3 regions of the Streptomyces sp. NPDC046727 genome follow, and region 1 is predicted to be linked to each of the others. Evidence: riboswitches for the same ligand, from Rfam matches in the RefSeq annotation. Region 1 holds a riboswitch; each other region holds the start of a gene.
What was found. Region 1 has a riboswitch for S-adenosylmethionine ahead of ABZ937_RS34785 (amino acid ABC transporter permease). Riboswitches for the same ligand answer to the same signal wherever they lie in the genome.
Positions count from the first base shown of each region.

Region 2: another riboswitch for S-adenosylmethionine. It lies ahead of thrC (threonine synthase); the one in region 1 lies ahead of ABZ937_RS34785 (amino acid ABC transporter permease).
Region 3: another riboswitch for S-adenosylmethionine. It lies ahead of ABZ937_RS31810 (aminotransferase class V-fold PLP-dependent enzyme); the one in region 1 lies ahead of ABZ937_RS34785 (amino acid ABC transporter permease).

Region 1 covers NZ_JBEYYR010000039.1:41,011-51,138, reverse strand. Annotated here, with positions in the region: gene ABZ937_RS34800 (FAD-binding oxidoreductase) at 1-431, opposite strand, end outside; gene ABZ937_RS34795 (putative leader peptide) at 560-682, shown strand; gene ABZ937_RS34790 (glutathione S-transferase C-terminal domain-containing protein) at 762-1,649, shown strand; SAM riboswitch class IV at 1,727-1,837, shown strand; gene ABZ937_RS34785 (amino acid ABC transporter permease) at 2,189-3,139, shown strand; gene ABZ937_RS34780 (ABC transporter substrate-binding protein) at 3,238-4,257, shown strand; gene ABZ937_RS34775 (GNAT family N-acetyltransferase) at 4,257-5,063, shown strand; gene ABZ937_RS34770 (putative leader peptide) at 5,060-5,191, shown strand; gene ABZ937_RS34765 (LLM class flavin-dependent oxidoreductase) at 5,319-6,521, shown strand; gene ABZ937_RS34760 (NtaA/DmoA family FMN-dependent monooxygenase) at 6,547-7,929, shown strand; gene ABZ937_RS34755 (LLM class flavin-dependent oxidoreductase) at 7,926-9,017, shown strand; gene ABZ937_RS34750 (M12 family metallopeptidase) at 9,189-10,128, opposite strand, start outside.
Region 2 covers NZ_JBEYYR010000007.1:167,469-177,596, forward strand. Annotated here, with positions in the region: gene groL (chaperonin GroEL) at 1-112, opposite strand, end outside; gene ABZ937_RS11255 (cold-shock protein) at 412-615, opposite strand; gene ABZ937_RS11260 (MoaD/ThiS family protein) at 1,056-1,331, opposite strand; gene thrC (threonine synthase) at 1,328-2,611, opposite strand; SAM riboswitch class I at 2,629-2,785, opposite strand; gene ABZ937_RS11270 (glucosyl-3-phosphoglycerate synthase) at 2,941-3,885, shown strand; gene ABZ937_RS11275 (trehalose-6-phosphate synthase) at 3,960-5,399, shown strand; gene otsB (trehalose-phosphatase) at 5,387-6,253, opposite strand; gene ABZ937_RS11285 (DUF3263 domain-containing protein) at 6,290-6,514, opposite strand; gene ABZ937_RS11290 (extracellular solute-binding protein) at 6,550-7,803, opposite strand; gene ABZ937_RS11295 (ROK family protein) at 7,946-8,881, shown strand; gene nagA (N-acetylglucosamine-6-phosphate deacetylase) at 8,881-10,023, shown strand.
Region 3 covers NZ_JBEYYR010000033.1:5,080-15,207, reverse strand. Annotated here, with positions in the region: gene ABZ937_RS31835 (NYN domain-containing protein) at 119-1,462, opposite strand; gene ABZ937_RS31830 (hypothetical protein) at 1,509-1,748, opposite strand; gene ABZ937_RS31825 (rhomboid family intramembrane serine protease) at 1,911-2,654, shown strand; gene ABZ937_RS31820 (Lrp/AsnC ligand binding domain-containing protein) at 2,651-2,932, shown strand; gene ABZ937_RS31815 (PQQ-binding-like beta-propeller repeat protein) at 2,929-5,100, opposite strand; gene ABZ937_RS31810 (aminotransferase class V-fold PLP-dependent enzyme) at 5,234-6,595, opposite strand; SAM riboswitch class IV at 6,724-6,840, opposite strand; gene trpD (anthranilate phosphoribosyltransferase) at 6,915-7,979, opposite strand; gene ABZ937_RS31800 (cytochrome bc complex cytochrome b subunit) at 8,101-9,738, opposite strand; gene ABZ937_RS31795 (Rieske 2Fe-2S domain-containing protein) at 9,735-10,128, opposite strand, start outside.

The DNA of each region.
Region 1 (10,128 bases):
GGATAGTGCACCCCGCCCGCCATGCCGGGCGCCAAGTGGGGTTCCAGCTCGGGGAGTCGGTCCCCGTCGACCGGTACGGCCGTGACGCCGGCGGTGCGCTGGGCCGCGGCGAAGTCCCGCAGCGCGGCCAGGGTGCCGGGCGTCGAGGCGACCACGAGGCCGCCCTTGGGCTCGTACTCGATCGCGGTGCCCAGGTCCTCGGCCAGTTCGGCCCACAACCGGGCCGACAGCAGGGCGAGTTCGAGCTCCGGGCCCGGTTCCTTGTCGGAGACGAGCAGGTTGCCCTCGCCCGCGCCGGTGGTGCCGCCGGCCACCGGACCCCGGTCCACCACCCGCACGTCGAGGCCGGCGCGTGCCGCGTACAGCGCACACGCCGCGCCCACCATCCCGGCCCCGACGACCACGACATCGCAGGTCAGTCGCTTCGTCACACCAGTACTATGTCACATGTTGCTCTCGCTGAGGAGACCCCGATTCCCAGGCGTGGACGCCCCCTTGACGTCGTACGGAGCCCGGCCGACACTCCAGGGAGAGAATCCTAGTGATCTGGTAGGGAATCATGGCGCGCCTCGAAACGGGCACCGGCCGCACGGACCGGACGTCGCCCGGCGCACCCCTGCTCACCTCGCGGCGCCACATCGACCTGCAGCGCGTCTGCAGCGCGATCAGCCACCACCGCTGAGCCGGGCCCCCTCGCCCCCACCGACCGGCCACCCGCACGCCGGTACGCCCTTCCGCACACCCACGCCCCGGGGAGACGCATGTCCATCACTCCGCTCGCCGCCGTCCCGTCCCGCCGCGCCACCCCCGTCTTCCGGGGCCGGATCGGCCGGGACGCGCGCAGCGGCGGCCACTACGCCGTGCCGCACCGCTACCGGCTCCACCTGTCCACCGCCTGTCCCGAGGGACTGCGCCTCGCCATCGGCCACAGCCTGCTCGGCCTGGACACCAGCTGTCCCGTCACCCTGCTGCCCGCAGTCCCGGACTGCCCCGGCGGCGGCCACGCGGCGCTGCGCCCGCTGTACGAGGCGAGCGCCCACCACTACACCGGCCCGGCGCTCGCGCCCGTCCTCAGCGACGACTGGTCCGGACGCATCGTCAGCACCCACGCGCCCGACATCCTGCGCGACCTGGACCGGTTCCGGCACGACGGCCGGCCCTGCCTGTACCCCACCGGCCAGGAGTCCGTGATCGAGGCCGTCGAGCGGATGTGCGCCGAGGACATCGAGGAGGCCGCGCAGCGCGCCGGGCGGGCCGGCGCCGACCCCGCCGAGCGGGCCGCCGCCCTCGACGCGCTGCTGGACGCCCTGGACCGTCTCGATCGGCGGCTGAGCGGCGAGGAGTACCTCGTCGACGACCGGCTCACCGCCGCCGACATCGAGCTGTGGGTCTCCCTGGTGCAGCTCGACACCGTCCACCGCTGCCATCTCGACGCCTCCGCCGTGCACCGCATCGCCGGCCACCGCGCCCTGTGGGCCTACGCCCGCCGGCTGGCCGCCCACCCCGCCTTCGGCCGCCGGCTCGACCTCGACGGCATCGCCCGCCGGCACCACGGCCGCTGCCAGGGACTCGAGGCCGCCGGAGCCGCCGTCCAGATCCTGGACTGGGCCGCCCACGCGACGGAGACACCGGACGCTTCTCGCAGGTGAGAGCGGGCCATCGACGTCCACTGGGCGGACAGCCGTTGACATTCGAACGGTCAACTGCCTTACTTACGGCTCAGAACGGTCATGAGCGTCAGCGCCAAGCCCTGGCTCGCTGACCGGCAACCCTCGCAGCGCGGTGGGGTGCCCCAGGTGACGACCGGACCGGACGACATATTCGGTAAGCGCGAGGCCCTCCGGGGCCGGAAAACCTGACAGGTGACGCCATGTACGCAGCTCCCAGGACGGCCGCGAGCCGCCCCCAGGGCTGCGTACGGTCGTACGCCGGTCTCCTCGTCGCCGACCGCGCCGTCGATCTGCTCCGCGTGAACAGCGCACTGTGTACCGCACCGGGCTCCGCCCGCTGTCGGGGCTGACCTCTTCCCCCAGCCCCCGCGTTCCCGCCGCACACCGTCCGTCCGGTGTGCCGTTGTCCGCCCAGCCCCCGGTTCCGCGCGTGCCCGTGCGCCACCTCGTGCCCCCGTGCCGTCGTGGCCCGCCCGCCCGTCCGCGGCCCCGAGGTGTCGAATCCGCCGGAGCCCCTCATGAGTGAACCCCCTGGCGCCGCCGTCTCCCTCGCCGAGGCGCCGACCGCCACCGACACCCCGTCAGAACCCGTAGTGGTCCAGCGGGTCCGGCCGCTGCGCCGGCCCGGCCGGTGGATCGTCACCGCCGTCGTCCTCGTGCTCGTCGCGCAGATCCTGCACGGACTGGTCACGAACCCCTTCTACCAGTGGGACCGCTTCCGCTACTGGTTCCTGCGCCCGACCGTCCTCGACGGCCTCCTCGTCACCCTCGAAGTCGCCGCGTTCAGCGCCGTGCTGGGGCTCCTCGGCGGCATCCTGCTGGCGCTCGGCCGGCTCTCCGGGAGCCCGGTGCTGCGCGCGGTCAGCTGGACGTACACCTGGCTGTTCCGCTCCGTACCGCTGATCGTGGTGCTGATCTTCCTGTACAACTTCAGTGCCCTGTACAAGACCCTGAGTCTCGGGGTGCCGTTCGGCCCGGCCTTCGTCACCTTCGACGAGTCGAAGCTGGCCACCGACATGACGATCGCCGTCATCGGCCTCAGCCTCAACGAGGCGGCGTACGCGGCCGAGGTGGTCCGCGGCGGGATCCTCTCCGTCGACCAGGGGCAGCACGAGGCCGCCGCCGCGCTCGGCCTGCCCCGGGGCCGCCAGTTCCGCCGGATCGTGTTCCCGCAGGCCCTCAGGTCCATCACCCCGAACTACGTCAACCAGCTGATCGGCCTGGTCAAGAGCACGTCCCTGGTGTTCTACGTGTCCCTGCTCGACCTGTTCGGCGCGGTGCAGTCGATGGGCAACACCTACCCCGGCGACGTCGTACCGCTGCTCATGGTCGCCACCGTCTGGTACCTGATCCTGACCAGCGCCGTCTCCGTCGTCCAGTTCTACGTCGAGCGGTACTACGCCCGCGGCGCCACGCGCACCCTGCCGCCTACACCGTGGCAGAGGGCCCGGAACGCCAAGTTCCGCTGACTTTCCACCTGTTCACTCACCCGCACCACACCTCCCACACCTCCCACACCTCCCGCACCTCCCGCACCTTCCGCACCTTCCGAACGACAAGGACAGCCATGCCCAGCCAGTTCTCCCGACGCAGCCTGACACGCGGCCTCACCGCGGCGACCGTGACCCTCTCCCTCGCCGGCGGGCTCGCCGCCTGCGGCGGAGACAGCGACGCCGCCACCACCACGGCACCGGCCGGCACGGTGACCGTGGGGCAGCTCTCCAACGGAGCCGCCAAGGAGACCGAGCTGAAGGTCTCCGAAGTGAAGTCGATCAGCGCCGAACTGCCCGCCTCCGTCCGCAGGAGCGGCAAGCTCGTCATCGGCGTCGGGGCGCTGCCCTCGGGATCCGCGCCGCTGAACTTCGTCGGCAGCGACCAGAAGACCCTCACCGGCTCCGAGCCCGACCTCGGCCGGCTCGTCGCCGCGGTGCTCGGCCTCAAGCCCGAGATCAGGAACTCGACCTGGGAGAACCTCTTCGTCGGCATCGACAGCGGCAAGGTCGACGTGGCCTTCTCCAACGTCACCGACACCGAGGAACGCAAGAAGAAGTACGAGTTCGCGTCCTACCGCAAGGACAACCTGGCCTTCGAGGTGCCGAAGAAGAGCACCTGGAACTTCGACGGCGACTACGAGAACCTCGCCGGCAAGACGGTCACCGTGGGCTCCGGCACCAACCAGGAGAAGATCCTCCTGGAGTGGAAGGCCAAGCTGGCCAAGGAGGGCAAGAAGCTCACCGTCAAGTACTTCCCGGACCAGAACGCCATCAACCTGGCGCTGAGCAGCGGCAAGGTCGACGCCTACTTCGGCCCCAACCCCGCCGTCGCCTACCGCGCCCGGCAGACCGCGAACACGCCGAACCCGACCCGCAACGCGGGCACCTTCTCCGGCGCCGGCGAGACGCTCCAGGGCCTCATCGCCGCCACCGCCAAGAAGGACAGCGGGCTCGCCGAGCCGCTCGCCGACGCCCTCAACTACCTGATCGAGCACGGGCAGTACGGCAAGTGGCTGGCGGCCTACAACCTCTCCAACGAGTCCGTGGCGAAGTCGGAGGTCAACCCGCCCGGGCTGCCGCTGGACAACTCCTGATGGACCGTCCTGCGATCTGCCGAGGCGGATCCCTGTCCCTGCCCGACGCCCCCGAACTCGACAACGCCGTCTGGGCCGCGCTGGACGGCCCGCACGCTCACCTGGCCGAGCGGTTCGGCAGGGCGGCCCGCTACCGGCCGGGGACCTACGCCTTCGCGGCGCTCGCCGACCCGGCGGACCCGGCGGCCTGGGCCGACCTGCACACGCTCGTCGGACCGGGAACCGCCGTACGGGTCAAGCCCGTCGAGCAGGTCCCCGACGGGTGGGGGCTCCTGGGGGGCGGCGAGGGCGTCCAGCTGGTCGACACCGCGCTGCGGGCCGAACCGGCTCCGGAAGCCGTACGCCTGGGACCCGGTGACGTCCCCGAGATGCTCGACCTGGTCGCCCGCACCCGGCCCGGCCCGTTCCTTGAGCGGACCGTCGAGATGGGCACCTACCTCGGTATCCGGCACCGGGGCAGGCTCGTCGCGATGGCGGGGGAGAGGCTGCGGCTGCCCGGCTGGACCGAGATCAGCGCCGTGTGCACCGACCCCGCCCATCGCGGCCGGGGGCTCGCGACCCGGCTGGTGCGCGCGGTCGCGGCGGGCATCCGGGACCGCGGGGACACCCCGTTCCTGCACGCCGCCGCGGACAACGCGTCCGCGATCCGGCTGTACGAGGCGATCGGCTTCACCCCGCGCCGCCGCAACCGCGTCATGCAGCTGCGCAGCCCGGGAACAACCGACGCCGGCCGGGCGTTGAGTGTCATGACGAGATCCGCCAGGCGGACGCCGATCCGGCCCGCCGAGCCCGACGGAGGGAGGTGACGGCCGTGACCCGAGTGCCCTCGCCGGTACGCCCGGCGCGCCTGCCGCACCCGTACCGCTCCGTCCGTCTGCACTCCCGGCCGCACATAGACCTCCAGCGCGTGTCCGCCGCGCTCTGTCGCCACTGAACTTCCCCCGGCCCCCGGCCCGGGTCCCCTCCTCCCGCGCTCGCCCGTAGCCGGCGCCGCCTGCCCGGCCGTGCCGCGAGCCGGTGTTCCTCGTACGGACATCCAGGACATCAAGGAAGGCACCGCCGTGTCCTCAGCTCCTCCCGCACACCTGCATCTCGCCGTCGCCCTGGACGGCACCGGCTGGCACCCCGCGTCCTGGCGCGAGCCGGTCGCCCGCCCCCGCGACCTGCTCACCGCCGGCTACTGGACCGACCTGATCACCGAGGCCGAGCGCGGCCTGCTCGACTTCGTGACCATCGAGGACGGCCTCGGCCCGCAGTCCTCCCGGCTCCTGGCCCCCGACGAGCGCACCGACCAGGTCCGCGGCCGGCTCGACGCGGTCCTCATCGCCTCCCGTGTCGCCCCGCTCACCCGGCACATAGGCCTGATCCCGACCGTGGTGACCACGCACACCGAGCCGTTCCACATCTCCAAGGCCATCGCCACCCTGGACTACGTCAGCTCGGGACGCGCGGGCGTGCGCGTGCGGGTCACCGCCCGCCCCGACGAGGCCGCGCACTTCGGCAGGCGCACCGTCCGCCGGATCGACTCCTTCGACGGGCCGGCCGCGCAGGAGGTGATCACCGAACTGTTCGACGAGGCCGCCGACTACGTGGAGGTGGTGCGCCGGCTCTGGGACAGCTGGGAGGACGACGCCGAGATCCGGGACGCGGCGACCGGCCGCTTCGTCGACCGGGACAAGCTGCACTACATCGACTTCGAGGGCCGCTTCTTCAGCGTCAAGGGCCCTTCCATCACCCCGCGCCCGCCGCAGGGCCAGCCGCTCGTCACCGCCCTCGCCCATCGGACCGTCCCCTACCGGCTGGTGGCCCGCCAGGCCGACATCGGCCACGTCACCCCGCACGACGCGGACCAGGCCCGCGCGATCATCGCCGAGATCCGCGCCGAGCAGGAAGCGGCGGGCCGCGCCGAGGAGACGCTGCACGTCTTCGGCGACCTCGTCGTCCTCCTCGACGACAGCCAGGCCGAGGCGGAGGCCCGCCGTGACCGCCTCGACACGCTCGCGGGCACGCCGTACGAGAGCGACGCCCGGATCTTCACCGGCACGGCCGCCCAACTGGCCGACCTGCTGGAGGAGTTGGCGGAGGCCGGCCTGACCGGATTCCGGCTGCGGCCCGCGGTCGCCGGCCACGACCTGCCCCGGATCACCCGGGACCTGGTGCCCGAGCTGCGGCGCCGCCGCCGCTTCCGGGACGCCTACGAGTCCGGCACCCTGCGCGGCCTCCTCGGCCTCACCCGCCCCGCCAACCGCTACGCAGCCGCCTGAAGGCCGGAGAGGACGACCGTACGCCATGAGCAAGCCGCTGAAGCAGATCCACCTGGCCGCCCACTTCCCCGGCGTCAACAACACCACCGTGTGGAGCGACCCGGCCGCCGGCAGCCACATCGAGTTCAGCTCCTTCGTGCACTTCGCGCGGACCGCCGAACGCGCCAAGTTCGACTTCCTGTTCCTCGCCGAGGGCCTCAGGCTGCGCGAACAGGGCGGCCAGATCTACGACCTGGACGTGGTCGGCCGCCCCGACACCTTCACCGTGCTGGCCGCGCTCGCCGCCGTCACCGAGCGGCTCGGCCTGACCGGCACCATCAACTCCACGTTCAACGAGCCGTACGAGGTGGCCCGCCAGTTCGCCAGCCTCGACCACCTCTCCGCCGGCCGCTCCGCGTGGAACGTCGTCACCTCCTGGGACGCCTTCACCGGCGAGAACTTCCGCCGCGGCGGCTTCCTGCCGCAGGAGGAGCGCTACTCCCGCGCCCAGGAGTTCCTCGCCACCGCGCACGAGCTGTTCGACTCCTGGCGCGGTGACGAGATCCTCGCCGACCAGGCCACCGGCACCTTCCTCCGGGACGCCAGGGCCGGCGCCTTCGTGCACCGGGGCAAGCACTTCGACATCCACGGCCGGTTCAACGTCCCGCGCTCCCCGCAGGGCCGCCCCGTCATCTTCCAGGCGGGCGACTCCGACGACGGCCGCGAGTTCGCCGCCTCCGGCGCGGACGCGATCTTCTCCCGCTACTCCACCCTGAAGGAGGGCCAGGCCTTCTACACGGACGTCAAGTCCCGCCTCGCCAAGTACGGCCGCCGCCCCGACCAGCTGCTCATCCTGCCCGCCGCGACCTTCGTCCTCGGCGACACCGACCAGGAGGCCGCCGAACTCGCCCGCGAGGTCCGCCGACAGCAGGTCAGCGGCGCCACCGCCATCAAGCACCTGGAGTTCGTCTGGAACCGCGACCTGTCGGCCTACGACCCGGAGGGCCCGCTGCCCGACGTCGACCCGGTGGTCGCCGAGGAGCACATCTCCCGGGGCCGCGCCCAGGTGCGGATGTACCGCGACCCGGTCGCCATCGCCCGCGAGTGGCGGCAGCTCGCCGAGGCCAACAAGTGGTCCATCCGCGACCTGGTCATCAACACCGGCAACCGGCAGTCCTTCATCGGCTCCCCGGCCACCGTCGCGCGGACCATCAACGACTTCGTCCAGGCCGACGCCTCCGACGGCTTCATCCTCGTCCCGCACATCACCCCCGGCGGGCTCGACCCGTTCGCCGACAAGGTGGTCCCGCTGCTCCAGGAGCAGGGCGTCTTCCGCACCGACTACGAGGGCACGACCCTGCGCGACCACCTCGGCCTGGCCCACCCCGACGCCGGCACCGACGCCTCGCCCGAGCGGGCCGCGTCGTGAAGTTCCTCGCCATCACGCTGATCGTGCACCGGCCGGACCCGGTCACCGGCGCGCACAAGCCGACGCACGAACGGTTCCGCGAGGTCCTGGACAACGCGGTGCTGGCGGAGGAGCTGGGCTTCGACGGCTTCGGCGTGGGGGAGCGGCACGAGCGGCCGTTCCTCTCCTCCGCGCCGACGGTGGTGCTCAGCCATGTCGCCGCGCTCACCCGCCGCATCCGGCTCTTCACCGCCGTCACCACACTGAGCCTGCTCGACCCGGTCCGGGCGTACGAGGACTACGCGACCCTGGACCACCTCTCCGACGGCCGCCTCGACCTGATCATCGGCAAGGGCAACGGCACCGCGCAGCGCGAGCTGTTCCAGGTCACCCCCGAGGACCAGTGGGACCGCAACGCGGAGAGCTACGAGGTGTTCCGGCGGATCTGGCGGCAGGACCGGGTGACCGCCGACACCCGCTTCCGGCCGCCGCTGACGGACGCCGAGGTGTGGCCGCGGCCGTACCAGCGGCCGGTCCGGGTCTGGCACGGCAGCGCCACCAGCAAGGAGTCCGTGGAGCTGGCCGCCCGCTACGGCGACCCGCTGTTCTCCGCGAACGTCACCCACCCCATGGGGCCGTACGCCGAGCTGATCCGCCACTACCGGGAACGCTGGGAGCACTACGGCCACGACCCGGCCGGCATCGCGATCGGCGCCGGCACGGCCGGTATCTGCGTGGCGCCGACCTCCCAGCAGGCGCTCGCCGCGTACCGGCCGGTCTTCGAGGCCAACCTGGCGTTCTTCAAGAAGGCAGGCCTGCCGGTCGTCTTCGAGACCCTGGAGGACTTCGCCGAGCGCAGCTCGGCCCTGATCGGCAGTCCGCAACAGGTCATCGACAAGGTGCACCGCTACCACGAACAGTTCGGGCACACGGTGGTGCACGTCCACGCGGACGCGAGCGGCCTGACCGACAGTCAGCACCGCGACTCACTGGAACTCTTCCAGTCGGCGGTGGCCCCGGTCCTGCGCAAGGACATCCCGGACCCGCCGTTCGCCTGGGAACCGGTGCTTCCGGCCCCGCCGAGCGCGAAGGAGGCAGTCCGTGTCTGACATCCCTGTCGTGTCGGTCCGTCGACACGTCTGACTTCTCCCGGCATCCCCGCCCGGACCCGGTGCGCAGACGGGAACAACGGCGTGGGCGTGGACGTCACCTCCCCCGTAGGTGACGTCCACGCCCGCTCCCCCGGTGCCGGACTGTGGCTCCGTCGTGTCCGTGTGCCGTCACCAGCACATGACCGCTGTCTCCCCCGACCCCCATGTGGAGTACAGCCGGACCCGGACGTCGTAGCGCCGGCCCTTGACGAGCCGGACCCGGACGGCGGCGTTGTCCGGCGTGCCGCCGTCGTCGTGTCCCGCGAGGAAGCGCGGTTCCCCGTCGCGCTCCTCGAAGACGACCAGCACGGTGTCGGCGTCGCCGAAGGTGCCCACGGTGTACTCGCGGGTCTCCGGCGGGTCGACGGTGAAGTCGGCCTGCTCGCCCGGCCCGAGACCGAGCGGCGCGGACCGGAACGGCACCAGCGAGGCCGGCGCTGACGGGCCGGCCGGCGGGTACCAGCGGAGCGCGAACTCCTTGTCGGCCGGGGACGGGGTGCCGGGCGGACGCAGCCCCCCGCGGTACTGCTCCGGCTCCAGCACAAGACCCGGCCCGAACGGCAACGCCATGACCGACTGCGGATCCCACACCGAGCCGCCCGCCTCGCAGGCGTCCAGCTGCCGCAGCACGTTCGTGTACGTCGTCTCCCGGTTCCAGAAGTTCGGCGGGCCCGCCAGCTCGGCGTACACCGCCTCGTCGTCCCAGTGCAGCCCGGCGAACGGGCTCTGGTGCTCGTGCACCCTGCCGAGCGCGTGCCCGATCTGGTGCAGGACCGTCCCGCGTTCCGCGGGAGCGGTCATGTCCCAGCCGAGGTTCATGGTGCGCTCGCCCCGGCCGACCCACAGCGCGTCCCGGCCGATCGCCGACCAGGACCCGGCACCGGACTGGAACCCGATCCGCAGCTCCGCCTCGTGCCGGTCGCCGACCTCGGCGAAGGTGACGCCGATGCCGAGGTCCTGCCACTCACGGAAGCACCCGCGGACCACGTCCCGCTGCTCCTCGCCGCCGGCCCACGGCACCCGGCGCAGCTCCCCGGTGCCGGGCACCGGGATGACCGAGGAGTCGGTG
Region 2 (10,128 bases), on a different contig from region 1:
CGACGTTGCGACCCTTGGGGCCGAGCGTCACCTTGACGGCGTCCGCGAGCTGGTTCATGCCGCGCTCGAGGCCGCGCCGCGCCTCCTCGTCGAACGCGATGATCTTGGCCATGTGAAGTGGTCCCTCCAGGACTGGGGGTGATTCCTTCGGACCGCGCCCGCGCCCGCGACGGACGGCTCGCGGACCCCGTGGTTCCTTGCCCCACTTGGCCTGCGGGCCTCACCGACCCGGTCCTTCGCTGTCACTCTCACCTTCAGAGTGCTAACGCCAATGATTAGCACTCGGCATGCTCGAGTGCAAGCGCCCCGACGGGTGTGGAGCGCCCGTCAGCCGCCCGCGAACACCGGAACCCGGACACGGCGAAGGGCCCGCACCCTCTGCGAGGTGCGGGCCCTTCGTACAAGAAACGTTCAGGCGGTGACGCGAACCATGTCGGCCTGCGGGCCCTTCTGGCCCTGCGAGATCTCGAACTCGACCCGCTGGCCCTCTTCCAGGGTGCGGTAGCCGTCCATCTGAATCGCGCTGTAGTGGACGAAGACGTCCGCACCACCGTCGACCGCGATGAAGCCGTACCCCTTCTCCGCGTTGAACCACTTGACGGTGCCCTGAGCCATGCCTAACTCCCCTATTACTGGCCCTTGCACAGATCCACACTTCGCGGACCCGGGTCAGACCTCACCCCCCATTGATCGGGGGCGTGCGCCGGAACGCGTCGACCGCGGCTGAATGTATCTGTCCAACTGCCGTCTGCAACAGGTCAATCGGACGAGAATTCTGGACGCAAGAGGTCCGGAAAGTGGTGAGGATTCACCCGACTTCAGGGCAAGTCGGGCCCCATAAAGGCCACAAAAGCCGCAAAGAACCCGCACACTTTGGCTACTTCTTGTCGGGCGTGCGGCATGAATGCAGGGCCCACGACCCGAGAGCCGCGACCGTGTTCCCCAACTCTACCGCGCTCAATCACGCAGAATTGCCCCCTCCGCTTCTCTCACGGAGGGGGCAATCGGTTGAACAATCGGTAACCGAAGTTACCGACGGTAATGAAGGGGCCGGATCAGCCGCCGGCGACCGCCGGGATGATCGAGACGCCGGCGCCGTCCGGGGTCGCCGTCTCAAGGCCCTGCTCGAAGCGCACGTCGTCGTCGTTCACGTACACGTTGACGAACCGGCGCAGCTTGCCCTGGTCGTCCAGGACGCGGGCGGCGATCCCGGTGTGGTTCTTCTCCAGGTCGGCGATGACCTCGCCGAGGGTCGCGCCGGCGGCGGTGACCTCGGCCTGCCCGCCGGTGTAGGTGCGCAGGATGGTGGGGATGCGAACGGTCACGCTCATGCGAGGCCAGCCTCTCGGAAGGAGTCCAGGGTCGGGCGGATGGTGGCGGTGAGGCCGGTCCCGGCCACCGCGTCGAGGGTCTTCAGGCCGTCTCCGGTGTTGAGGACGACCGTGGTCAGCGACGGGTCGAGCACGCCGTTCTCGATCAGCTTGCGCGTCACGCCGACCGTCACACCGCCCGCCGTCTCGGCGAAGATGCCCTCGGTGCGCGCGAGCAGCTTGATGGCGTCCACGACCTCCTCGTCCGTCACGTCCTCCACGGCACCGCCGGTGCGGCGCGCGATGTCCAGGACGTACGGCCCGTCGGCCGGGTTGCCGATGGCCAGGGACTTGGCGATGGTGTTCGGCTTCTGCGGGCGGACCACGTCGTGCCCGGCCTTGAAGGCGGTGGACACCGGGGAGCAGCCCTCGGCCTGCGCACCGAAGATCTTGTACGGCTTGTCCTCGACCAGACCGAGCTTGATCAGCTCCTGCAGACCCTTGTCGATCTTGGTGAGCTGGGAGCCGGAGGCGATCGGGATGACGATCTGGTCGGGCAGCCGCCAGCCGAGCTGCTCGCAGATCTCGTACGCCAGGGTCTTGGAGCCCTCCGCGTAGTACGGCCGGAGGTTGACGTTGACGAAGCCCCAGCCCTCGCCGGCCGGGTCGCCGATCAGCTCGGAGCAGAAGCGGTTCACGTCGTCGTAGTTGCCCTCGATGCCGACGAGTTCGCCGCCGTAGACCGCGGCCATGACGACCTTGCCCTGCTCCAGGTCGTGCGGGATGAACACGCAGGAGCGGAAGCCGGCGCGGGCGGCGGCGGCGCCGACGGCGCCGGCCAGGTTGCCGGTGGAGGAGCAGGAGAGCGTGGTGAAGCCGAAGGCGCGCGCGGCCTCCAGCGCCTGGGCGACCACGCGGTCCTTGAAGGAGTGCGTCGGGTTGCCGGAGTCGTCCTTCACGTACAAACCGCCGGTCACGCCCAGTTCGCGCGCCAGGTTGTCGGCCTTGACGAGCTTGGTCCAGCCCGGGTTGATGTTGGGCTTGCCGGCGACGTCCGCCGGGACCGGCAGCAGTGGCGCGTACCGCCAGATGTTCGCGGGGCCGGCCTCGATGCGGCGGCGCAGTTCCTCGGTGTCGTAGGCGGAGAAGTCGTAGGCGATCTCCAGCGGGCCGAAGCACTCCTCGCAGGCGAAGAGCGGGCCGAGCGGTACCCGGTGACCGCACTCGCGACAGCTCAGAGCGGCGGCGGGACCGAGATCGACGGTGGAGTCAGTGGTGGTTGCAACTGTCTGCACAGCCATGGAGGCGAGGCCCTTTCTCCTCATCTTCCTCACGACGCACTTCGCCGTGAGACGGATTTGGCACCTTCCCTAGCCGGGAGCCTCGCGGAGACGATCAGGACTGATCTACGAGTGCCGACTGGAGGGTTGCCGGGGCTTCATCGGGCCGTGTCCCTCTGCCCCTCTGGATGAGCGGTATTCGGTTGTGGACGCGCGCGACCCCCGACATGCGATGGTCATCGGCGTTGTTCAAGACTGTAACCGAAGGCCAGGACAGTTGAGATAGTCGTCCGAACCGCGAGATGGGTCACACGGTGACGTGTGGTCGTGACAGTGAGGAGCCGCAGACCGTGCTGCAAGAAGTCGAGCGCTGGCTGAGCACCCGCTCCTGGTCCGTGGCCGATCGCCCGCTGCACCAGGTCGTGGCCGCCAAGCAGCGCACCGGCCGGACGATCAGCGTCGTCCTGCCCGCGCTCAACGAGGAGGAGACGGTCGGCGACATCGTGGCGGTCATCCGGCACGACCTCGTGGAGCAGGTCCCGCTCGTCGACGAGATCGTGGTCGTGGACTCCGGCTCCACCGACCGCACCTCCGAGGTCGCCGCGCGCGCGGGCGCCCGGGTCGTCCACCGTGACGACATCCTGCCCCGCATCCCGGCCGTCCCCGGCAAGGGTGAAGTCCTGTGGCGTTCGCTGCTGGTCACCGGCGGGGACATCCTCTGCTTCGTCGACGCGGACCTGAAGGAGTTCTCCTCCGACTTCGTCACCGGGATCGTCGGCCCGCTGCTCACCGAGCCGGACGTCGACCTGGTCAAGGCCATGTACGACCGCCCCCTCGCCGGCGCTGCCGGGCAGGGCGGCCGGGTCACCGAGCTGATGGCGCGCCCGCTGCTGAACATGCACTGGCCGCAGCTGGCCGGGTTCGTGCAACCGCTGGGCGGCGAGTACGCGGCCCGCCGCTCCCTGCTGGAGCAGCTGCCGTTCCCCGTCGGCTACGGCGTGGAGCTGGGCATGCTGGTGGACGCGCTGCACCTGGTCGGCCTGGACGCGCTGGCCCAGGTCGACGTGGGCGTGCGCAGGCACCGGCACCAGGACGGGCAGGCCCTCGGCCGGATGGCCGCCGCCATCTACCGCACGGCCCAGCTCCGGCTGGCCCGCGGCCATCTGATCCGGCCCGCGCTGACCCAGTTCGAGCGGGGCGAGGACGGTTTCGAGCCGCGCACCTACTCGGTGGACACCGAGGAGCGCCCGCCCATGGTGGAGATCGCGGAGTACGCCGACCGGAAGGTGGCGTGAACCGGCCGTATACGGTCCCCTCCTGCGGCGGACCGTACGTTTGAGCGTTTCCGGGCCGGGCTAGGTTGAGGACCATGGCTTCCACGCAGGGTGCTGCCGAGAAGGCTCAGGTGCTGGTCGCGTCCAACCGCGGCCCGGTTTCGTATCAGGTGGGCGAGGACGGCGCGCTGACCGCCAGGCGGGGCGGCGGCGGGCTGGTCTCGGGACTGTCCGCCATCGGGTCGGACGCGGGCTCGGTGTGGGTGTGCGCCGCGCTGGGCGACGGCGACCGGGCGGCGGTCCGGCGGGCGGACGGCGGGCTGCTGCCGGCCGAGGAGACCGGCGGGCAGCGGGTGCGGATGCTCGACATCGACGCGTCCGTGCACGCCGAGGCGTACAACGGCATCGCGAACTCGGTGCTCTGGTTCGTCCACCACATGCTGTACCAGACCCCGTTGGAGCCCGTCTTCGACCGGGAGTTCCGGCGGCAGTGGGCGTCGTACGAGGCGTACAACCGCGCCTTCGCCGAGGCGCTGGCCCAGGAGGCGGCCGAGGGCGCGGCGGTGCTGATCCAGGACTACCACCTGGCGCTGGCCCCCCGGATGCTCCGGCAGCTCCGTCCCGACCTGCGCATCGGCCACTTCTCGCACACCCCGTGGGCCCCGCCGGACTACTTCCGTCTGCTGCCCGACGACATCGCGGCCGAGCTGCTCGGCGGCATCCTGGGCGCGGACCGGGCGGCGTTCCTCACCCGGCGGTGGGCGGACGCGTTCGTCGACTGCTGTCACGCGGTGCTCGGGCCCGGCATCCCGTCCGGCACCCGGATCGGGGTGCACGGGCTGGGCGCGGACGCGGACTTCCTGCGCGAGCGGGCGCACAAGCCGGACGTGGACACGTGGATGGCGGCGCTGCGCGAGGAGATCGGCCCGGGGCGGAAGGCGATCGTCCGGGTGGACCGCACCGAGCTGTCCAAGAACATCGCGCGCGGGCTGCTGGCGTACGAGCAGCTGCTGGAGGACCACCCGGAGTGGCGGGAGCGGGTCGTCCACGTGGCGTTCGCGTACCCGTCGCGGCAGGACCTCGCCGTGTACCGGGAGTACACCGCCGAGGTGCAGCGGGTCGCGGACGAGATCAACGAGCGGTACGGCACGGCGGACTGGACGCCGGTGGTGCTGCACGTGAAGGACGACTTCGCGCGGTCCCTGGCCGCGTACCGGCTGGCCGACGTGGCGCTGGTGAACCCCATCCGGGACGGCATGAACCTGGTCGCCAAGGAGGTCCCGGTCGTCTCGGACGAGGGCTGCGCGCTGGTGCTGTCCCGGGAGGCCGGGGCGTACGAGGAGCTGGGCGAGGACGCGTTCGTGGTGAACCCGTACGACATCGCGGGGACGGCGCGGGCGCTGCACGAGGCGCTGAGCCTGCAGGCGGGAGAACGCGCGGAGCGGTCGAAGCGGCTGGCCGCCGCCGCGACCGCGCTGCCGCCGGCCCGGTGGTTCCTGGATCAGCTGGAGGCGCTGACCGGTCAGCCGAGCTGAGCCGCCAGTGCCCTGAGCAGTTCCACGACCCCCTGCGGGCCGTCCACCACCAGGTCGGCCCGTTCCGCCAGTTCGGTGACCTCCGTGCTGCCGCTGCAGATCAGCAGGCCGGGGGTGCCGTTGGTGCGGAGCTTGTCGATCGCGGCGAAGGCGGGGAGGTCGCCCAGGTCGTCGCCGGCGTAGACGACGCATCCGGCGCCGGTGGCGCGGGCGTGGTCGAGCAGGGCCGCGCCCTTGTCCATGCCCGGCGGGCGGAGTTCCAGGACCAGCCGGCCGGGTTCGACGATGAGGCCGTGCCGGGTGGCGAGGTCGGCGAGAGGGGTGCGCAGGGACTCGAACGCGGCCTGCGGGTCGGCGGCGCGGCGGGTGTGGACCGCGAGGGCCCGGCCCTTCTCCTCGATCCACGTGCCCGGCCCGGCGCCGACGCGCTCCAGCAGGCGCGGCAGCTCGGCGCGGACGGCGGCCACGCCGGGGTGCGGGGGCGGCGCGGTGACCGTGCCGGTGGCCGCGTCCCAGCGTTCGGCGCCGTAGTGGCCGAGGACGGTGAGGTGCTCCAGGCCGGGGACGCCGGCGAAGCCGCCGTAGCGGACCGCGACCTCGGGCGGGCGGCCGGTGATCACGGCGACGGAGGCCACCTTCGGGGCGAGCGCGGCGAGCGCGGGTACGGCCTCGGGGTGGGCGCGGGCCTGCTCGGGGTCGTCGACGATCGGGGCCAGTGTGCCGTCGAAGTCCAGGCCGATCAGCGCGGTGCGGGGCCGGGCGAGCAGGGCGGCGAGTCCGTCACGGCCGGCCGGCGTCTGCGGGGTGGGCAGCGGGTGTGCGGGGTCCGTCGAGTCCGGTGTCTGGGTACCCATACGGCGACCCTATCCATGCGGGCAACCGTCCACTCCTCAGCGCTCGGAGCGCCGCGCCTGGCGGACCCGGCGCAGCCGGTTCACCGTCACCGGGTCGTGGGCCAGGGCCCGCTCGTCGTCCAGCAGGGCGTTGAGGAGCTGGTAGTAGCGGACCGGGGCCAGGCCCAGCTCCTCGCGGATCGCCCGTTCCTTCGCGCCGGCGCCGGCAAAGCCCCGGCGCTCCAGCGCGAGGATGGCCTTCTCCCGGCTGCCCAGTTCCATGCGAACCACCGTAGCGCCGCGCACCGACAGCCGGGTCAGCCGGCGCTGCTGCTGTCCGCCGCCGTGGCCGTCGCCTGGAGGCGGGTCAGGACGCCGGAGGGGCTGCCGCCGGGGGCGACCGCCTGGCCGATGTTCTGCTTCACGGCCGCGCTGACCGCCGCCCAGGAGGTCTTGCCGACCGGGTACAGCTCGGAGGTGGCCAGCTGGTCCAGGAAGGGGTGCAGGGCCTTGTCGGCGGGGGCGTCCGACGCGCTCATGGCGTTGGAGGCGGAGCCGGTGACCGGCAGCAGCCCGTACGTCCGGGAGAAGTCGAGGACGTTGTCCCGGGCGTAGACGAAGTCGAGGAAGTCGCCGATCTGGTCGGCGTGCCCGTTCTGCTTGAAGGCCATCATCCAGTCGGCGACGCCCATGGAGGCCCTGGCCTTGCCGGTGCGGCCCGGCATCGGCACCATGCCGAACTTCACGCCCTTCTTGGCGGCCTGCTGGATCAGCGTGGGGTGGCCGTTGACCATGCCGACCTGGCCGTCGGCGAAGGCGGCGAAGGCGTCGGCGCGGTTGAGCTTGCCGGGGGCGACCGGGCCGGTCAGGTCCTTGCCGACGAGGTCGTCCTTGAGCCAGGTGAAGGTCTCGACGTTCGCCGCGGAATCGATGGTGTAGGTGCCGACGTCGTCGGTGTAGCCGCTGCCGCCGTTGCCGCCGCTGAGCAGCCACTGCATGGTCTCGGCCTGGGCCTCCTCGGGGCCGAGCGGCAGCGCGTAGGGGTACTTCACGCCCTTGTCCTTGAGCGCCCTGGCGTCGGCGGCCAGCTCGTCCCAGGTGGTGGGCGGGGTGATGCCGGCCTTGGCGAAGAGGGTCTTGTTGTAGAAGAGCACGCGGGTGGAGGCGGCGAACGGGATGCCGTACTGCGTGTGCTTCCACTGGCCGGCGTCGGAGAGCTGGGAGAGGAAGTCGGCCTGGGTGCGGATGGAGAGCAGGTCCGAGGCCGGGTAGAGCTTGCCGGCGGCGGCGTAGTCGGCGTAGGCGCCGATCTGGGCCATGTCGGGGGCGTGGCCGGCGTCGACCATCTCCTTGACCTTGCGGTCGACGTCGTTCCAGGAGTAGACGCTGACCTCGACCTTCACCCCGGAGTGTTGCTTCTCGTACTCCTCGACCAGGGTGTCCCAGTACTTCTTGGAGCTGTGGGCGGCGGAGTCGCCGTAGTCGGCGGCGACGAGTCTGAGGGTCACGTCGGAGGAGCCCGTACTCCCGCAGCCGCCGAGGACCGCCGTCATGCCCAGTGCGGACACCACCGCGATCGTTCCTGCCGTACGCCGACGCACCCTCAAAACCCCAACCCTGCTGTCTGACCGTTCAACATATGGACACATAAGGTCTACACCACGCGAGTGGACTAGACCTCTCGCGGGTGGGAGGGTCACACTAGGCCCCGTGGTGAGACATGTCATCGCCCTCGACGTGGGCGGTACCGGGATGAAGGCCGCACTGGTCGGCGACGACGGTGCGCTCCTGCACCGCGCCCGCCGTGCCACCGGCCGCGAGCGCGGCCCCGAGGCGGTGCTCGCGGGCATCCTCGACTTCGCCGCCGAGCTGCGCGCGTACGGCGTCGAGCACTGCGGCGAGCCCGCCGGCGCGGCCGGCATCGCGGTCCCCGGCATCGTCGACGAGGCGACCGGCACCGCCGTCTACGCGGCCAACCTCGGCTGGCGGGACGTACCCCTGCGCGCCCTGCTCGCCGACCGGCTCGGGGTGCCCGTCGCCCTCGGACACGACGTCCGCACCGGCGGGCTCGCCGAGGGCCGGATCGGCGCGGGCCGGGGCGCGGACCGGTTCCTGTTCGTGCCGCTGGGCACCGGGATCGCCGGCGCCATCGGCCTGGACGGGCGGGTGGAGTCCGGCGCGCACGGCTTCGCGGGCGAGATCGGCCACATCGTCGTACGGCCCGGCGGCGTCCCCTGCCCCTGCGGGCAGCGCGGCTGTCTGGAGCGGTACGCCTCCGCGTCCGCCGTCAGCGAGGCCTGGGCGGCGGCGGGCGGGAAACCCGACGCGGCCGACTGCGCCGAAGCCGTCGCGTCCGGTGACCCGAACGCCGTCCGGGTCTGGCGGGACGCGGTGGACGCGCTCGCCGACGGACTGGTCACCGCGATCACCCTGCTGGACCCCCGCACCCTGATCATCGGTGGCGGGCTGGCCGAGGCGGGGGAAGTGTTGTTCCAACCGCTGCGGGACGCCGTCCGGCGGCGGGTCACCTTCCAGAAACTGCCCACCATCGTCCCCGCCGCCCTCGGCGACACGGCCGGCTGCCTGGGAGCGGGGCTCCTGGCCCGCGATCTCCTCGACACCACTGACCCCTCGGAGGTAACCGCCTGATGGCTTCCAGCTTGGTTCTCGCAGGTGCCCGGGTGGTCCTGCCCGGCGGAGTGAGGGACGACGGCCGGGTGTCCGTCGAGGGTACGAAGATCACGGCCGCGCCCGCCGAGGGCGCCGAGGTCGTCGACGTCACCGGCCACTGGCTGGTGCCCGGCTTCGTGGACATCCACAACCACGGCGGCGGCGGAGCCTCCTTCTCCGGCACCCAGGAGGAGATCCTCACCGCGGTCCGCACCCACCGCCTGCACGGCACCACCACGCTCGTCGCCTCCACCGTCACCGACGAGATGGACCTCCTGGTCCGTCAGGCCGGACTGCTGAGCGAGCTGGCCGAGCAGGGCGACATCGCCGGCATCCACTTCGAGGGGCCGTTCATCTCGCCGTGCCGCAAGGGCGCGCACTCCGAGGAGCTGCTGCGCGACCCGGAACCGGCCGAGGTCCGCAAGCTGATCGACGCCGCACGCGGCAAGGCGAAGATGGTCACCCTCGCGGCCGAGCTGCCGGGCGGCATCGACTCCGTACGGCTGCTCGCCGAGCACGGCGTGATCGCGGCGATCGGGCACACGGACGCCAGCTACGAGCAGACGGTGGAGGCGATCGACGCCGGCGCCACGGTCGCCACCCACCTCTTCAACGCCATGCCCGCCCTCGGCCACCGCGCCCCCGGCCCGATCGCCGCGCTCCTGGAGGACGAGCGGGTCACGGTCGAGCTGATCAACGACGGCACCCACCTGCACCCCGCCGCGCTGGAGCTGGCGTTCCATCACGCGGGCGCGGACCGGGTCGCGTTCATCACCGACGCGATGGACGCGGCCGGCATCGGCGACGGCCGCTACATGCTCGGCCCGCTGGAGGTCGAGGTCAGCGAGGGCGTGGCCCGGCTGGTGCACGGCGGTTCGATCGCGGGCTCCACGCTCACCCAGGACCGCGCGTTCCAGCGGGCCGTGACGGTCGACGGACTGTCGGTCGAGGACACGGTCGCCGCCCTCTCCGCCAACCCGGCCCGCCTGCTCGGCCTCTCCGACCGCATCGGTTCCCTGGAGCCCGGCAAGGACGCCGACCTCGTCCTGCTGGACGCCGACTTCGCACTGAAGGGCGTGATGCGGCACGGCGAGTGGGTCGTCGCGCCCCAACTGGCCTGATCCGTCCGGGTTTTCCCCACACGGCGGCCGACCCGAGACTGGGCCGGCCGCCGTCTCTTTGGCATGATCGAGGCCCCGGAAACCGATGACAGGCGCAGGGACTTC
Region 3 (10,128 bases), on a different contig from region 1:
AAAAAACCTCGTCACGCAATGCATTCTTTGCACACAACACACATGCAGTGACGCCGGATTGACGCTGCGCTGCGTGACGATACGGCCAATTCGGGCATTGCCTATGCCCGTTGGACCTTCAGGACAGTCGCTTGAGAAGCACCGCAGAGGCCACCGGTCGGGCACCCGCCTTGGCGACCCCGTCGGCGACCTCCCGGTCGGTGGAGGCGACGATGACCGGACGCCCCGGCGGCTCCGCGCGCACCAGCTGGCGGATCAGCTCGTCGGCCGTGACGCCCGGCTTGGAGAACAGCACCCGCACCCCGCGCGGCGGCGCGAGCAGCACCGGCGCGGCCAGTTCGGCGCCGTCGAAGACACAGGTCACCTCGGCCCCGGTCTGCGCGGCGAGCGCGGAGAGCTGACCCAGCAGCCGCAGCCGCTGCTTCTCCAGCGGCATCTGCGGATAGCCGGTCTTGGTCACGTTGTAGCCGTCGACGACCAGATGCGCCTGCGGCAGCGCGAGCAACTGGTCGAGAATGGCCGGATCGTTCTCGGACAGGGCCCGGGTCGCGATGTCCTTCGGGGTCATTCGTCCTGGTTCGACGGCATCCACCGTCTCGGCCGGACGCACGGACACCGGAGGCAGGGCGAGTTCGCGGCGCAGCCCCTGGGTGGCGTCCAGCAGGGTGTCGAGCAGCAGCCGGACCCGCATGTCCTCCACGCTGCGGCCCTCGCGGGCGGCCCGGCGGGTGGCCTCCAGCGCGGCCTCGGCCTCACCGAGACGGGCCTTGAGCCGGCGGGACTCACTCTCCGCGGCCGACACCTGAGCCTGCGCATCGGCGCGCACGGCGTCGATCTCGCCGTGCGCCTTGCGCAGCGCGGCCTCGCCCCGCTTCACATCGCTGAGCGCGGCACGCAGCTTGCGGTGAAGCGATTCCGCTTCCTTCTTCGCCGACTCCAGCTCCGCGCGCAGCCGTTCGTTCTCGGCGCGGGTGTGCTCACGGGCCTGCGCCAGCTCGGCGCGCAGCCGCTCCAGCTCGGCCCGACTCTCCTCGTCGGCCCGCTCGGCGTCCGCGCGCTGGGCCTCCTCGCCGGCCGCGGTGACCAGCTTCACCCAGTCCGTCGGGCGCAGCACATAGGCCGCAGCCGCCACGTCGAGCGGGTCCGCGGCCGGGGGCGGGGAGCCGGAGTCGAGGGCGCCGGCGAGTTCCGGTTGCGCCTCTCTGAACTTCTCCCCGATCCGCTGCCGGAACAGCGGATCGGTCTCCAGCGCCGCCGCCATCGCGTTCCCGGCGAACTTCGCCCGGCGATTGGGGGCGAACCGGGCGTACTGCCTGAGCTGGGCGGGCAGTTCCGCCACGGTCAGCCCGCCGAAGCCGTCCGAGACGATCTGCACGACCCGCCGGCGCACGCCGTCGGGCAGCGGACGGTCAAGCACCTCAGCGGTGCCGTCGCCCGGCCCCCCGCCTGCGGTCTCCACCATCCGTCACACCCCAATGCCCACTATGTCCCTCCGGGAGCCGCTCCGCTCAGGAGCCGCCGCCCGGCCTGTCCACGAGTTCCACCTGGTCCACCGCGTTGCACCAGCGACAGCGCACCGATTCGATGGTCTCACTGACCACCTCGCGCTCCTCCACGGTCGGCTCGCCCGCCAGGTCGAGGTGGACGTACTCGACGACCTTCGACGAGCGGGTCACGTCGAACCGGGTGAGGTTGCCGCACAGGGTGCAGCGCCATCGCGTGGTGGCCGTCGGCAGGGGAACCGTCATCGTGACCGTCCACTTCCTTCTCGTGTGCGTCGTGCGCGTCCGCGCCGCTCCCCGACGCGTGTGGCTCGTAACCCTACGGCCTGGCGGGTACTCGCCGCCCGTCCGTCCACGGCGGCGAGGCGGTCTGTCAGCTTGCGTCCCGTTACGTCATGCTCTGTAGTCATGATCAGCACCTGGAGCACGGCCGCCGGCCGGACACTCAGAACGGTCCGGGGCATCTCGGCGCCCCTGACGTACGGCCTCATCGCGCTGTGCTGTCTGGTCTTCGCCCTCGGGCCGGCCTCCGGGCTGGTCCCCGGGTACGGCTCCGGGGACGCGCTGCTCGCCGCGCAGCGGGCGTACTTCCGGCACTGGGGCGTGGTCCCGGCCGAGCTGTTCGCCAGACCCGCCGGGGCGGCGCTCACCCCGGCCACCGCGCTGTTCGTGCACGGCAGCTGGGTGCATCTGCTCGGCAACATGCTCTTCCTCTTCGTCTTCGGGGCGATGACCGAGGAACGGATGGGCCGAGTGGAGTTCACCCTCTTCTACGTCGGCTGCGGCTACCTCGCCCTGCTGGGCTACGCCGCGGCCAACGCGGCCTCCGAGCAGTCGCTGGTCGGCGCCTCCGGGGCGGTATCGGCGGTCCTCGGAGCGTTCCTCTACCTGTTCCCCCGCGCGAGGGTGACCAGTCTTCTGCCGTTCCTGTTCTTCCTGCCGCTGCGCTTCCCGGCGTGGGTCGTGCTGCCGTTCTGGGCGGCTCTGCAGTGGCTGGCGGCGGGCCGGGCCTCCGACGGGCCCGGGGTGGCGTACCTGGCGCATCTGGTGGGGTTCGGTCTGGGGTTCGGCTACGCGTGGGTGAGATATGGCCGTACGGCTAGAGTGAAGTCCGCCCCAGCTCCGGTCACCGAGGGAGAGAAACAACCGTGATCACCGCGATCGTTCTGATCAAGACCAGCGTGGACCGGATCCCCGAGATCGCGGAGCAGATCGCCGCGCTGGACAGCGTCAGCGAGGTCTTCTCGGTCACCGGCACCTACGACCTGATCGCCATGGTCCGGGTCCGGCAGCACGAGGACCTGGCCGAGGTCATCCCGGGCCGGATCAGCAAGATCCCCGGCGTGGAGGGGACGGACACGCACGTCGCGTTCCGCACCTACTCCCAGCACGACCTGGAAGCGGCCTTCGCGATCGGCCTCGACAACTAGGACCCCAGCTCCACCGCGGCGATGCCGGTGCCCGAGGGGACGTAGAGGCGGCTGCCGCGCACGACCGGGGTGTGCTGGTCGTCGCCCGCGTCCCGGCCGAGGGTCGCGCTCCAGCGCTTCTTCCCGTTCAGGTCCAGCGCCCAGACCCGGCCGGCCGCACGGGCGTACACGGTGGTACCGGCGACCACCGCCCGGGGCTCGAGCGAGCCGCTCTCGACGTCGTACGTCCAGGCGTGGGAGCCGTCCGCCGCCCGGACGCCGTACACGGTGCGCTGTTCGGTGCCGACGGCCAGTGACCGGTTGCCCGCCGTCATGGCTCCGGCGTCGGCGTCCCTGCGCCACAGCCGCCGGCCGTCCGTGACACGGAAGCCCTGGCGTACGGCGGGGGCGTCCACGATGAGGGTGGTGCCCGCGAGGGCGACGGCCGTGGCGTCGGGGCCCGCGGACACCTGCCACTTCCGCGACCCGTCCCGCGCGTCCAGCGCCAGCAGGATGTCACCGAAGCTGCCCGTGCAGACCGTATCGCCCGCGACGAGGGGCGTACCGGTGGGGCCGGCCGGGGTCTTCGCGGTCCACACCTCACTGCCGTCGGAGGCGTAGCGGCGCAGCCCGCCCGCGTCGGTGCCGCCGATCGTGACGAGCAGGTCCGCGCCGAGCGGCACCGGGACGGCGTACCCCCGGTCGCCGAGGGTGCGGGTCCACTGCGGGCTGCCGGACAGGTTCACCGCGGTCAGCCGGCGCACGTCCTCGTCGTGGAAGCCCACCACGCAGTACACGCCGTCCCGGGTGGCCACGGGGGTGGAGACGTCGTCGCCGAGCCGGACCTTCCAGCGCTTGGAGCCGTCCCGGGAGATCGCGTGCAGGACACCGCCGGCGGTGCCCGCGTAGACGACGGAGCCGTCCGGGGAGAGCGCGCAGCAGGGGCCGTCCAGGCCGCCGATGCCGCCGAGGTCGTACTGCCAGCGCAGCACGGCGGGCGGGGTCTTCGCCGTGCCGGTGTCCGACTGCCGGGGCGAGCTGCTGCTGTCGCCCTCGGACTCGACCGTGAACGCCCGGTCCCACAGCAAGCCGCCGGCCCCCACGGCGACGGCTCCGCCGGCGAGGACCTTCAGCAGACGGCGACGGCCGGGGGCGACGGGGCCCAGGCGGCGGACGGGGGTGGTGGGGAGCGAGGGAGCTGTCGGGGCCGGGGGTGCGGAGGGTGCGGAGGGTTCCACGGGTGCGTTGGGTTCCACGGGTGCGGTGGGCTCGGGCGTGGGTGCCAGGTACTCCACCCCGCTGGGGCGGTCCTCGGGGGCCGGGCGGGACCCGGCCGCGGGGCCGTACCAGCCGGGGCGGACGGCGGCGCGCAGGGTGTCCGGAGTGAATCCGGCGCCCGCCACCACCTCCGCCGGCTCCGGGCGCTCCAGCGGGTCCTCGCGCAGACAGGCCGTCACCAGCGGCCGTACCCCCTCCGGCACGCCGGACAGGTCGAAGTCGCGGGTCAGGACGCGCAGCAGGACCACCGAGTCCTGGCCCTCGCCGAACGGCTCCCGGCCGGCCGACGCGTAGGCGAGGACCGCCCCGAGGGAGAAGACGTCGCTCGGCGGGCCGACCTGGCCGCCGTTGCGGATCTGCTCCGGCGAGACATAGCCGACCGAACCGACGACCGCGCCGGTGCGGGTCAGCGCGGTGGCCTCCAGGGCCCGGACGATCCCGAAGTCGATGACCCGGGGCCCGTCCGGGCCCAGCAGGATGTTCGACGGTTTCAGGTCACGGTGGACCAGGCCCTTGGCATGGATGGCGGCCAGCGCCTCACCGAGCGCGGCGGCGAGGATCCGGACCGCCGGCTCCGGCAGCGCGCCGTGGTCCAGGACCGCGTCCCGCAGATTCGGGCCGGCCACGAACTCCGTCGCCATCCACGGCCGTTCGGCCTCGGTGTCCGCGTCCACGACCCGGGCGGTGTACGTGCCCACGCCGCCGACGGTCTGCGCGGCGCGGACCTCGTGGCGGAACCGGGCACGGAAGGTGCGGTCCTCGGCGTGCTCGCTCCGGACCACCTTCACCGCGACTGCCAGTCCCGTGCGGGACCGGGCGAGGTAGACCTCGCCCATGCCGCCCGCGCCGAGTCTGTGCGTGGTGGTGTACGGGCCGATGTGGCGCGGGTCGACTGCGCGCAACGGCTGCACTCCGGGTCCCCCTGTCCGATGTGGTGTCAGAGGGAGGTTATATGCGCCGTCTCGTCTGCCGCGTCCGGAGGTACGGCGACTGCGGGTGCGTTGTGGCTGCTCGCGCAGTTCCCCGCGCCCCTTCGGGGCGCTCTCACACCGCCGGGACGCAGCGGCCCTCCTCCGTGCGGTACTGCCACTTCGCGCCCTGCGTCACCAGTTCCTTCACCGCGTCGACGAAGCGCTCGACGTGTTCGTCGGGGGTGCCCGCGCCGAAGCTGACGCGGATGGCGTTGAGGGACTTCTCGCCGGGGGCCGCCTCGGGGGCGCCGCACTCGCCCTGGGTCTGCGGGTCGGAGCCGAGCAGGGTGCGGACCAGGGGGTGGGCGCAGAAGAGGCCGTCGCGGACGCCGATGCCGTACTCGGCGGAGAGGGCGGCGGCGAAGTGGGAGCTGTTCCAGCCCTCGACGACGAAGGAGAGGACGCCGACGCGCGGGGCGTCGTCGCCGAAGAGGGAGAGGATCTTCACCTCCGGGACCTCGGCGAGTCCCTCGCGGACCTTGGCGATCAGGTGCTGTTCGCGGGCGACCAGGGTGTCCCAGCCGGCCTCGGTGAGGGCCTTGCAGGCGGAGGCGACGGCGTAGGCGCCGATGACGTTCGGGGAGCCGGCCTCGTGGCGGGCGGCGGTCTCGTGCCACTCGACGGCCACTCCCCCGTCCTCGCGCCGGGTCACCCTGCGGCTGGCGCCGCCTCCCGCGAGGTACGGCTCGGCCGCCCGCAGCCAGTCGGCGCGGCCCGCGAGGACACCCGAGCCGAAAGGGGCGTACAGCTTGTGGCCGGACAGGGCGACCCAGTCGACGTCCAGGTCACGGATGTCCACGGGGTGGTGCGGGGCCAGCTGGGCGGCGTCCAGGACGATCCGGGCGCCGTGGGCGTGCGCGGCGGCGGCCAGCTCCCGCACCGGCCACAGCTCGCCCGTGACGTTGGACGCGCCGGTGACGCAGACCAGGGCCGGGCCGTAGGGGTCACGGGCGGCCAGGGCGCGCTCCAGGGTCTCGACGGCCTGGGCCGGGGTGCGCGGGGCGTCGAGGTAGGTGACCCGCGCGTCCTGCCAGGGCAGCAGGGAGGCGTGGTGCTCGGTCTCGAAGACGAAGACCTGGCAGCCGGCCGGGATCACCCGGGCGAGGAGGTTGAGGGAGTCCGTCGTGGAGCGGGTGAAGATCACCTGATCGGTGGCCCGGCAGCCGAGGAACTCGGCGACCGTCTTGCGGGCGTTCTCGAACAGGTCCGTGGAGAGCTGGGAGAGGTAGCCGGCACCGCGGTGGACGCTGCCGTAGTACGGGGCGTACGCGGCGACGTCGTCCCAGACGCGCTGGAGGGCGGGGGCGCTGGCCGCGTAGTCGAGGGCGGCGTAGGCGACTTCGCCGCCGGTGACCAGCGGGACGGTGACATCTCGTCCCAGAACGGGCAGAGGGGTGCAAACGGACTGGTCGGAGGCAGCGGTGAAGACAGACATGGCGGAACTCCCGTGAGAGGAAGAAGAGGAAGAGAGAAAGGGTGTGCGGAGGCGGGGCTCTGCGGCCCTAACGCATTCGCTTGCTCACGGGAGACTCCTCGACGACCAGGATCCCTGGGTTCGTGAGGGATCCGCGCTTGCCGTACACCTTGCTGTGCACGGCCTGGTCTTCACCCGGGGCACCCCGCCACGGACGGAGGGTTGCCGGACAGTCGGCCGGGGCCTCATGACTGTCACTCATGACCTGGTACAGGAACGTACGCGAAATGATCGTCGTCCCGCAACCGGTGTCCGGATCGCGGGACGACTCCCGGTGGGGTCAGGCGTTGCTGACGGCCACCCAGCGGTCCAGCGTGCGCCTGGCCGCGCCCGAGTCGATCGACTCGGCCGCCTTCGCCATGCCCGCGCGGATCTGCTCGGCCAGCGGCGCGTCCGTCGGCCGGAGGGCCACCAGGGCGGCCGCGGAGTTCAGCAGGACGGCGTCCCGTACGGCCCCCGTCTCGCCGTCCAGCAGCCGGCGGGCGACCTCCGCGTTGTAGGAGGCGTCGGCGCCGCGCAGGGCGTCCACGGGGACCAGCTCGATGCCGACCTCCCGCGGGTCGAAGGTCTCCTCCGTGACCTTGCCGTCGCGGACCACCCACACCCGGGAGGTGGCGGTGACGGTCAGCTCGTCCAGGCCGTCGTCGCCCCGGAAGACCAGGGCGGAGTTGCCGCGCTCGGCGAGGACGCCGGCCACGATGGGCGCCATGCGCGGGTCGGCGACCCCGACCGCCTGGGCGCGCACCTTGGCCGGGTTGGTCAGCGGGCCGAGCACGTTGAAGGTGGTCCGGATGCCCAACTGGGCGCGGGCCGGGGCGACATGACGCAGCGACGGGTGGAACCGGACCGCGAAGCAGATGGTGATGCCGGCTTCCTCGGCGACCTCGGCGACCCGCCGCGGGGTCAGGTTCAGGTTGATCCCGAGCTTCTCCAGGACGTCGGAGGAGCCTGAGGAGGAGGAGGCGGCGCGGTTGCCGTGCTTGACGACCTTCGCGCCGGTGCCCGCGACGACGATCGAGGACATGGTGGAGATGTTCACCGTCTTGGCGCCGTCGCCGCCGGTGCCGACGATGTCGACGGCCGGGCCGGGCACCTCGATCACGTTCGCGTGCTCGTACATCGTCCGGACGAGTCCGGTGATCTCCTGGACCGTCTCGCCCTTGGCCCGCAGCGCCACCATGAACGCGGCGATCTGCGCGTCGGTCGCCTCGCCACGCATGATCAGGTCCATCGCCCAGGCGGTGTCGTCGGCGGACAGGTCCCGGCCGTCCAGCAGACCGTTCAGCAGGGCGGGCCAGGAGCGGCCCGCCGCGGTGTCGCCTCCAGCGGGGGTCACAGCGCTCATCAGCCGCTCCTTGAACAGATTCCTGCCATGTCGTACCCCACCCTATCCACCCCGAGGCACGGCGAAGGGCCCCGTCCGTAACCCGGACGGGGCCCTTCAGCGTGGCGTGGCGACGCGGGGATCAGTGGTGGCCGTGGCCGCTCGTGATCTCCTTGTACTCCTCGACGGTGGGCTTGGGGATCTGGTTGTCCTCGCCGTAGTAGGCGTTGCTGAGCTTGGCGCGCAGCTTCTGGGACACGGGCACCTTGCGCTCGACACCGTTCTCGTCGACCGTCGGGCCGATCTCGGCCGGCTCGTACTGGTGGTGCGCGGTGAGGGTGTGCAGCTGCTCCTGGCTGAGCGGCTCGTGCACCTCGATGAACTCACCGTGCGGCAGGCGCTTGATGATGCCGGTCTCGCGACCGTGCAGCACCTTGTCGCGGTCACGCCGCTGCAGACCCAGGCAGATCCGCTTGGTGACGATGAACGCGATGACCGGGCCGGCGAAGAACGCGATCCGGACGAACCAGGTGACGGAGTTGATCGACAGGTCGAAGTGGGTGGCGAAGAGGTCGTTGCCACCGCCCACCAGGCCGACCATGTAGACCGTCACCCAGGCGACACCGAACGCGGTACGGGTCGGGGCGTTGCGCGGGCGGTCCAGGATGTGGTGCTCGCTCTTGTCGCCGGTGACCCAGGACTCGATGAACGGGTAGACCGCGATCGCCGCCAGGACCAGACCGAAGAGCACCAGCGGGATGAACACGCCCAGGACGAGCGTGTGACCCCAGAAGTTGATCTCCCAGCCCGGCATGTAGCGGACCAGACCCTCGGCGAAGCCCATGTACCAGTCGGGCTGGGCGCCGGTGGACACCTGGTCCGGACGGTAGGGACCCATGGCCCAGATCGGGTTGATCTGCGCGACCGCGGCGATGGCCGCGATGACACCGAAGACCAGGAAGAAGAAGCCTCCGGCCTTGGCCATGTAGACCGGCAGCAGCGGCATGCCGACGACGTTCTTCTCGGTCTTCCCGGGGCCCGCGAACTGCGTGTGCTTGTGGTAGAAGACCAGGATCAGGTGCGCCACCATCAGGCCGAGCATGATGCCCGGCAGCAGCAGGATGTGGATCGAGTAGAACCGGGCGACGAAGTCGTGGCCGGGGAACTCGCCGCCGAAGAGGAACATCGAGATGTACGTGCCGACGATCGGCATGGACAGGATCGCGCCCTCGGTGAAGCGGACGCCGGTGCCGGAGAGCAGGTCGTCCGGCAGCGAGTAACCGGTGAAGCCGGTGAACATGCCGAGGACGAACAGCAGGAAGCCGAACAGCCAGTTGATCTCACGCGGCTTGCGGAACGCGCCGGTGAAGAACACGCGCATCATGTGCACGAACATGCCGGCGAGGAAGATCAGCGCGGCCCAGTGGTGGATCTGCCGGATGAGCAGACCACCGCGCACGTCGAAGGAGATGTGCAGGGTCGAGTTGAACGCCTCGGACATCAGCTGTCCCTGGAGCGGGACGTAGCTGCCGTGGTACTCCACCTCGTTCATCGACGGGTGGAAGAACAGCGTCAGATAGACACCCGTCAGGATGATGATGATGAAGCTGTACATGCACACTTCGCCCAACATGAACGACCAGTGGTCGGGGAAGATCTTGCGCATGTTGGCCTTGGCCAGGGAGTAGATCCCGAGCCGGCCGTCGGCCCAGTCGGCGATGCGCTCGCCGGCCGGGGCCTTCCCGCGAGAGCGGGAGCTGTCGTTCTGTGAAGTACTCATCCGCGCTCCCAGAATGCAGGACCGACGGGCTCCTCGAAGTCGCCGAGCGCCTGGAGGTAACCCTCACTGTCCACGCCGATGCGCAGCTGCGGCAGGGCGTGGCCGGCGGGGCCGAAGATCACTCGGGCACCGTCGGAGAGGTCGAAGGTGGACTGGTGGCACGGGCACAGCACGTGGTGCGTCTGCTGCTCGTACAGCGAGATCGGGCAGCCGACGTGGGTGCAGATCTTCGAGTAGGCGACGATGCCCTGGTGCGACCACTCCAGCTCGCGCTTGTCCTTGATGTTGCCCGGCTGGATCCGGACGATCATCAGGGCAGCCTTGGCGATCTCGTTCTGGAACTCCTCGTCGTGCTCCTCCAGGCCGTCCGGCTTGGCGAAGGTGAGCGAG